Regions from separate parts of the Kitasatospora sp. SC0581 genome, predicted to be linked through region 2. Evidence: riboswitches for the same ligand, from Rfam matches in the RefSeq annotation. Region 2 holds a riboswitch; each other region holds the start of a gene.
What was found. A riboswitch is a leader RNA that binds a small molecule or an ion and turns the genes downstream of it on or off. The one in region 2 is predicted to bind S-adenosylmethionine.
Positions count from the first base shown of each region.

Region 1: another riboswitch for S-adenosylmethionine. It lies ahead of ACLWS4_RS29300 (IclR family transcriptional regulator); the one in region 2 lies ahead of ACLWS4_RS04765 (aminotransferase class V-fold PLP-dependent enzyme).
Region 3: another riboswitch for S-adenosylmethionine. It lies ahead of thrC (threonine synthase); the one in region 2 lies ahead of ACLWS4_RS04765 (aminotransferase class V-fold PLP-dependent enzyme).

Region 1 covers NZ_JBLRWA010000026.1:99,708-101,900, reverse strand. Annotated here, with positions in the region: gene ACLWS4_RS29305 (threonine/serine exporter family protein) at 1-455, shown strand, start outside; gene ACLWS4_RS29300 (IclR family transcriptional regulator) at 642-1,355, opposite strand; SAM riboswitch class I at 1,558-1,699, opposite strand; gene ACLWS4_RS29295 (hypothetical protein) at 1,774-2,193, opposite strand, start outside.
Region 2 covers NZ_JBLRWA010000002.1:364,164-366,356, reverse strand. Annotated here, with positions in the region: gene ACLWS4_RS04770 (Lrp/AsnC family transcriptional regulator) at 1-8, shown strand, start outside; gene ACLWS4_RS04765 (aminotransferase class V-fold PLP-dependent enzyme) at 12-1,394, opposite strand; SAM riboswitch class IV at 1,446-1,564, opposite strand; gene trpD (anthranilate phosphoribosyltransferase) at 1,673-2,193, opposite strand, start outside.
Region 3 covers NZ_JBLRWA010000013.1:184,367-186,559, forward strand. Annotated here, with positions in the region: gene thrC (threonine synthase) at 1-909, opposite strand, end outside; SAM riboswitch class I at 926-1,062, opposite strand; gene ACLWS4_RS21545 (glucosyl-3-phosphoglycerate synthase) at 1,174-2,193, shown strand, end outside.

The sequences.
Region 1 (2,193 bases), on a different contig from region 2:
TGCAGGTGGCCAAGCCGAGCTGGTGGGTGATCGCGCTGGGGCTGGCGATCGCGGTGGCCGGGGTGGTGGTCAACGTCCACACCCCGCCCTCGGCCATCCCGTGGATCGTCGCGGTGATCGCGGTGAGCGTCACCGCCCAGGTGGCGGTGGGGTCGGTGCACGGCGCGGCGATCGGCGGCCTGGCCGGTGCCGTGGCCGCCGCGGTCGCGGCCACCCTGGTGCACTGGCTGCCGGGCGGTCCGCTCTGGCAGGTGCTCTACCTCCCGGCGTTCTGGATCGTCGTGCCGGGCTCCTTCGGTCTGCTGAACACCGCGCAGATCGAGGTCGGGAACGGGGCGCAGTCGCTGCTGGCGGCCGTCTCGGCGGTCTTCGGGGTGTCGATCGGCACACTGATCGGCGCGGTGATCAGCCGGATCCCCCGCCCCAGCCTCACCGGCCTGCCGCACCGGGCCTGAGCCGGTCGGAACCGGGCCCGAGCCAAGCCGGACCCGGGACCGGTACGGGCCGGAACCGGGCCCCGGGGCGCGCGGAGGTGCGCCCCGGAGCCCGGAGTCTCGGAACCCGAGGTTCGGAACCCGAGGTTCGGAACCCGTAACCAGGGAACCCCGGAACCTCGGAATCCGAGAGCCTCGGAGCCCCCGTCAGGGCTGGCGCAGGGCCTCGGTGAGCCGGTGGGCCGCCTCGACGACGGCCTGGGAGAGCTGGGCACCGGGGTGGCGGCTGAGCCGTTCGATCGGCCCGGAGACCGTGACGGCGGCCACCACCCGGTTGGACTGGCCGCGGACGGGCGCGGCCACGGAGGCGACCCCGACCTCGCGCTCGCCGACGGACTGGGCCCAGCCGCGGCGCCGCACGCCGCTCAGCGCGGTGGCGGTGAAGCGGGCCCCCTGCAGGCCGCGGTGGAGGCGCTCGGGCTCCTCCCAGGCGAGCAGGATCTGGGCGGCGGAGCCGACCTTCATGGGGAGGGTGACCCCCACCGGAACGGTGTCGCGCAGCCCGGTGAGCCGCTCGGCGGCGGCCACGCAGATCCGGACCTCGCCCTGCCGCCGGTAGAGCTGGGCGCTCTCGCCGGTGGCGTCCCGCAGCTGGGCGAGGACCGAACCGGCCGCGGCCAGCAGCCGGTCCTCGCCGGCGGCCGCCGAGAGCTCGCCGAGGCGGGGGCCGAGCATGAACCGGCCCTGGACGTCCCGGCTGACCAGGCGGTGGTGTTCGAGTGCGACGGCCAGCCGGTGGGCGGTGGGCCGCGCCATGCCGGTGGCGGCGACGAGGCCGCCCAGGGTGGCGGGCCCGGCCTCCAGGGTGCCGAGGATCGAGGTGACCTTGTCGAGCACGCCGACGCCGCTCGTGTTCTCCATGGGATGGGTACTCCAGTCTCAAGGCCCGGGAGCAGCGGGTCCGCGCTGCTCACGGCGGCTCCTGGCGGGGAGCCGGGGGGTGTGGTCAGCGAGGACAGGCCGGAGAAGTCGGCCGATTGCCTGCGCCGGGCACGAGACGGGTACGCGAAAGGACCGGGGCGGGAAGCGCCCGGGCGAAGGACAGCACAGAGAGCACCGTGTCTCCTCATCTTTCCCGCGCCACAGTGGCGACAGGCCGGAGTTGGCACTGCCCCCGCCAACACGGCGCGTACTTCGGACGCCGGGTCGAACGGGGAGTTGCCGGGGCTTCGTAGGGCCGGTCCCTCCACCCCTCTGGATGATTCGCCAGGAACGATACAAGACATCCGGGGCGGGTCGGCAAGTCCCCCCGCCCTCGGCCACGCCCCGCGGGGCCGGCTCAGCGGTGGCGCGGCCCCGACAGGCCGGTGCACGGGGCCCCGTCCGGGCTGCCGGGGAGGGTCGCGTCCCAGGCGTGCAGGGCGGCGAGGGCGGCGGTGCGCTCGCGGTCCGTCGGCCGGGTGCCCTCGGGGCCGAGCAGGTAGTCGGCGACCGGAGTGAGCAGCAGGGTGGCGTCGCCGGCCGGGAGCAGCAGCGCCTCGTCCCACTGGTGCCGGATGACGGTGCGGCGCAGCAGCGTGCCGTGGCGCGGCGAGGTGCCGTGGCACGGCGGGGTGCCGGCAGAGGTCCGGCGGCGGAGTTCGGGGGCGACCTCGGCCTCCAGGACGGTGCGGACGTCCCGCAGGGCGCCGAGCGGCACGTGCTCGGCGGCGAGGTCGAGGAGGGCGGCGGCCTCCGGGGCGAGCCGGTAGGCGGCGAC
Region 2 (2,193 bases):
ACGAGTAGCGGTCAGCCCTCGGCGCGCCGGCCCCGCTCGACCTGCACGGTGGCGACGCAGCGCCCGCCCTCGTTGCGGTAGTTCCACGCCGCGCCCTCCGTGACCAGCTCCCGGACGGCGGTCAGGAAACGGTCGACGTGCTCGTCCGGCGTCCCGGCACCGAAGCTCACCCGGATCGCGTTCAGGCTGCGCTCGCCCGGCAGCGACGGCTCGGGCGCACCACACTCGGACGGTGCCTCGTCCTCGTCGCCCAGCAGCGTGCGCACCAGCGGGTGGGCGCAGAACAGGCCGTCGCGCACCCCGATGCCGTACTCGGCGGACAGCGCGGCGGAGAAGTGCGAGCTGTTCCAGTCCCGGACGACGAAGGACAGCACGCCCACCCGGGCGGAGCCCTCGCCGAACAGGTTCAGCACCTTGACCTGCGGGATCTCGGCCAGCCCGGCCGTCAGCCGGGCGATCAGCTGCTGCTCGCGGGCCTCCAGCCCGTCGAAGCCGGCCTCGGTCAGCGCCCGGCAGGCCGAGGCGATCGCGTAGGCGCCGATGACGTTCGGCGAGCCGGCCTCGTGCCGGGCCGGGCCGGTGTGCCACTGCACGGCCACCGAGCCGTCGGCCTCCCGGGCCACCGTCCGGGTCGCCCCGCCGCCGGCCAGGTACGGCTCGGCCGCGTCCAGCCAGTCCGCCCGGCCGGCCAGCACCCCGGCGCCGAACGGCGCGTAGATCTTGTGGCCGGAGAAGGCGATCCAGTCGACGTCCAGCTCACGCACCGAGACCCGGTGGTGCGGCGCCAGCTGGGCGGCGTCCAGCACCACCCGGGCGCCGTGCCGGTGCGCGGTCGCGGTCAGCTCGGCGACCGGCCACAGCTCGCCGGTCACGTTGGAGGCGCCGGTGACGCAGAGCAGCTTGGGGCCCTCGGGCGTCTCGGCGAGCGCGGCGTCCAGCGCGGCCACCGCCTCGGCCCGCGAGCGCGGCGCCCGCAGGTAGGTGACGTCCAGTCCGGCGTGCGCCCAGGGCAGCAGCGAGGCGTGGTGCTCGGTCTCGAAGGCGAACACCCGGGTGCCGGCCGGGACGGCGGAGGCCAGCAGGTTGAGCGAGTCGGTGGTGGCCCGGGTGAAGACCACCTGGTCGCCCTCGCGCAGGTCGAGGAACTCGCCGACGGTGCGGCGGCTCTGCTCGAACAGGTCGGTGGACAGCTGGGAGAGGTACCCGGCCCCGCGGTGGACGCTGCCGTAGTACGGCGCGTAGGCGGCGACGTCGTCCCACACCCGCTGGAGCGCCGGCGAGCTCGCCGCGTAGTCGAGCGCCGCGTAGCCGACCTTCTCACCGCTGGCGAGCGGGACCTGGACGTCGGCGCCGAGGACGGCGAGCGGGGTGCGGATTTCGGTGGCCAGAGACATGGGGATGCACTCCTTCTGGGGCAAGGGACCCCGGGAGTGCTAGTCGTCGGGCGTCCGCGCTTGTCGCACGGACGGCTTGCCGTGACGACCCGGTCCTCACCCAGGGCACCCCGCCACGGACGGAGGGTTGCCGGACAGCCAGCTGGGGCTTGGCGCTGTCACTCATGACCTGGCGAAGACTCTAGGCCGGGTCCACCGGGTGGTCAAACGGGCATCCAGCATCCGGACAGCACGGGAGCCCGCACCGGCGTACCGGCACGGGCTCCCCAACTACCGCCTCAGGCCCGGCTGGTGGCCTCCGACCAGCGCCGCAGCAGGTCCTGCGCGGCACCGGAGTCGATCGCCTTCGCGGCCCGCTCCATGCCGGCCGCCAGCTGCTCGGTGAGCGGCGCGTCGCCCAGCTCCAGCGCGACCAGCGCCGCCGCCGTGTTCAGCAGGACGGCGTCCCGCACCGGCCCGTGCTCGCCGGCCAGCAGCCGCCGCGCGACCTCGGCGTTGTACGAGGCGTCCGCCCCGCGCAGCGCCTCGATGCCGACCAGCTCGATGCCCACGTCCCGCGGGTCGAAGGTGGACTCGGTGACGACCCCGTCGCGCACCAGCCAGACCTGCGAGGTGGTGGTGATGGTCAGCTCGTCCAGCCCGTCGTCGCCGCGGAAGACCAGCGCCGTGGCGCCCCGCCGGGCCAGCACCCCGGCGATCAGCCCGGACAGCCGGGTGTCGAAGCAGCCGATGGCGTGCGCGGTGACCTTGGCCGGGTTGGTCAGCGGGCCGAGGATGTTGAAGGCGGTCGGCACCCCGA
Region 3 (2,193 bases), on a different contig from region 2:
CACGTCCCGGCCGGCCTTGAACGCGGCCGACACCGGCGAGCAGCCCTCCGCCTGGGCGCCGAAGACCTTGTACGGCCGGTCCTCGACCAGGCCGAGCCTGATCAGCTCCTGGAGCCCCTTGTCGATCTTCGTCAGCTGCGAGCCCGAGGCGATCGGGATCACGATCTGCTCCGGCAGCCGCCAGCCGAGCTGCTCGCAGATCTCGTACGCCAGCGTCTTGGAGCCCTCGCCGTAGTACGGCCGCAGGTTCACGTTGACGAAGCCCCAGCCCTCGCCGGCCGGGTCGCCGATCAGCTCCGAGCAGAAGCGGTTCACGTCGTCGTAGTTGCCCTCGATGCCGACCAGCTCGCCGCCGTACACCCCGGCCATGACGACCTTGCCCTGCTCCAGGTCGTGCGGGATGAACACGCAGGACCGGAACCCGGCCCGGGCCGCCGCCGCACCCACCGCGCCGGCCAGGTTGCCGGTGGAGGAGCAGGACAGCGTGGTGTAGCCGAACGCCCGGGCCGCCTCGATCGCACACGCGACCACCCGGTCCTTGAACGAGTGCGTCGGGTTCCCGGAGTCGTCCTTGACGTGCAGCTGGGCGGTGAAACCGAGCTCCCGGCCCAGGTTGTCCGCCTTCACCAGCGGGGTCCACCCCGGGTTCAGGTTCGGCTTGGACGCCACGTCGGCCGGCACCGGCAGCAGCGGCGCGTACCGCCAGATGGAGGCCGGACCGGCCTCGATCCGCTTGCGCAGCTCCTCGGCGCCCTCGCTGCCGAACTCGTAGGCGATCTCCAGCGGGCCGAAGCACTCCAGGCACGCGAAGCTGGGGCCGAGCGGGAAGCGGGTGCCGCACTCGCGACAGGACAGCGCGGCGGCCGGGCCGAGGTCGACGGAAACGGGTGCGGCAGTGTCGATAGCCATGATGGCGAGGCCTCTCTCCTCATCTTCCCCGTGGCGCGGTCGCGACACGGGACGGAATTGGCACCTGTCCCGCCGGGGCCTGTCGACAGACAGCCGCGCGAGAAGGTTGCCGGGACGTCAACGGGCCGTTCCCTCAGTCCCTCTGGATGAGCTTGTGAAATTGTGGTGGTGCTCAACGGAGACCCCGGCGTGCAAAGGTCCGACCGCTGTACGAAGACTGTATCCGAAGGCGTCAAACCTGAACGGGACCGTCCGCCAAGCGAGATGACCCGTCCCACCGACCTCGCCGAGGAGATCTCCGTGCCCGCCGAACCGACTCCCGCGCTCCTCCCGCAGGCGGCGTCCTGGCTGCGCCGCCGCTCCTGGAGCGCGGCCGACCGGCCGGTCCGCACCCTGCTCGACGCCAAGGAGCGCACCGGCCGCACGGTCAGCGTGGTCCTCCCCGCCCTGGACGAGGAGGCCACCGTCGGCGACATCGTCCGCACCATCCGCCGCGAGCTGATGGAACGCCTCCCGCTCGTCGACGAACTCGTCGTCGTCGACTCCGGCTCCACCGACGCCACCGCCGCCGTCGCCGCCGAGGCCGGCGCCCGGGTCGAGCACCGCGACGCCGTCCTGCCCCGGCTGCCCGCCGTCCCCGGCAAGGGCGAGGTGCTCTGGCGCTCGCTGCTGGTCACCCACGGCGACATCGTCTGCTTCGTCGACGCCGACCTGCGCGAGTTCGACCCGGCCTTCGTCTCCGGCATCGTCGGCCCGCTGCTCACCGACGAGTCCATCCAGCTGGTCAAGGCCATGTACGACCGCCCGCTGGAGTCGGAGGGCGCCGTCCTGCCCGCCGGCGGCGGCCGGGTCACCGAACTCGTCGCCCGCCCCCTGCTCAACCTCCACTGGCCGGAACTCGCCGGTTTCGTCCAGCCGCTCGGCGGCGAGTACGCGGCCCGCCGCTCACTGCTCGAACGGCTGCCCTTCCCCACCGGCTACGGCGTCGAACTCGGCCTGCTGGTCGACGCCCTGGAGCTGGCCGGCCTGGACGCCCTCGCCCAGGTGGACGTCGGCGTCCGGCACCACCGCCACCAGGACGGCCAGGCCCTCGGCCGGATGGCCGCCACCATCTACCGGACCGCCCTGGAACGCCTCGACCGCACCCACCGCCTCAAGGCCTCCGCCGACCTCGTCCACCCCCACCTCACCCAGTTCACCCGCGACCCGGAAACCCGCGCCTTCACCGCCCACACCCACCCGGTGACCGCCCTCGAACGCCCCCCGATCCACACCCTCCCCGAG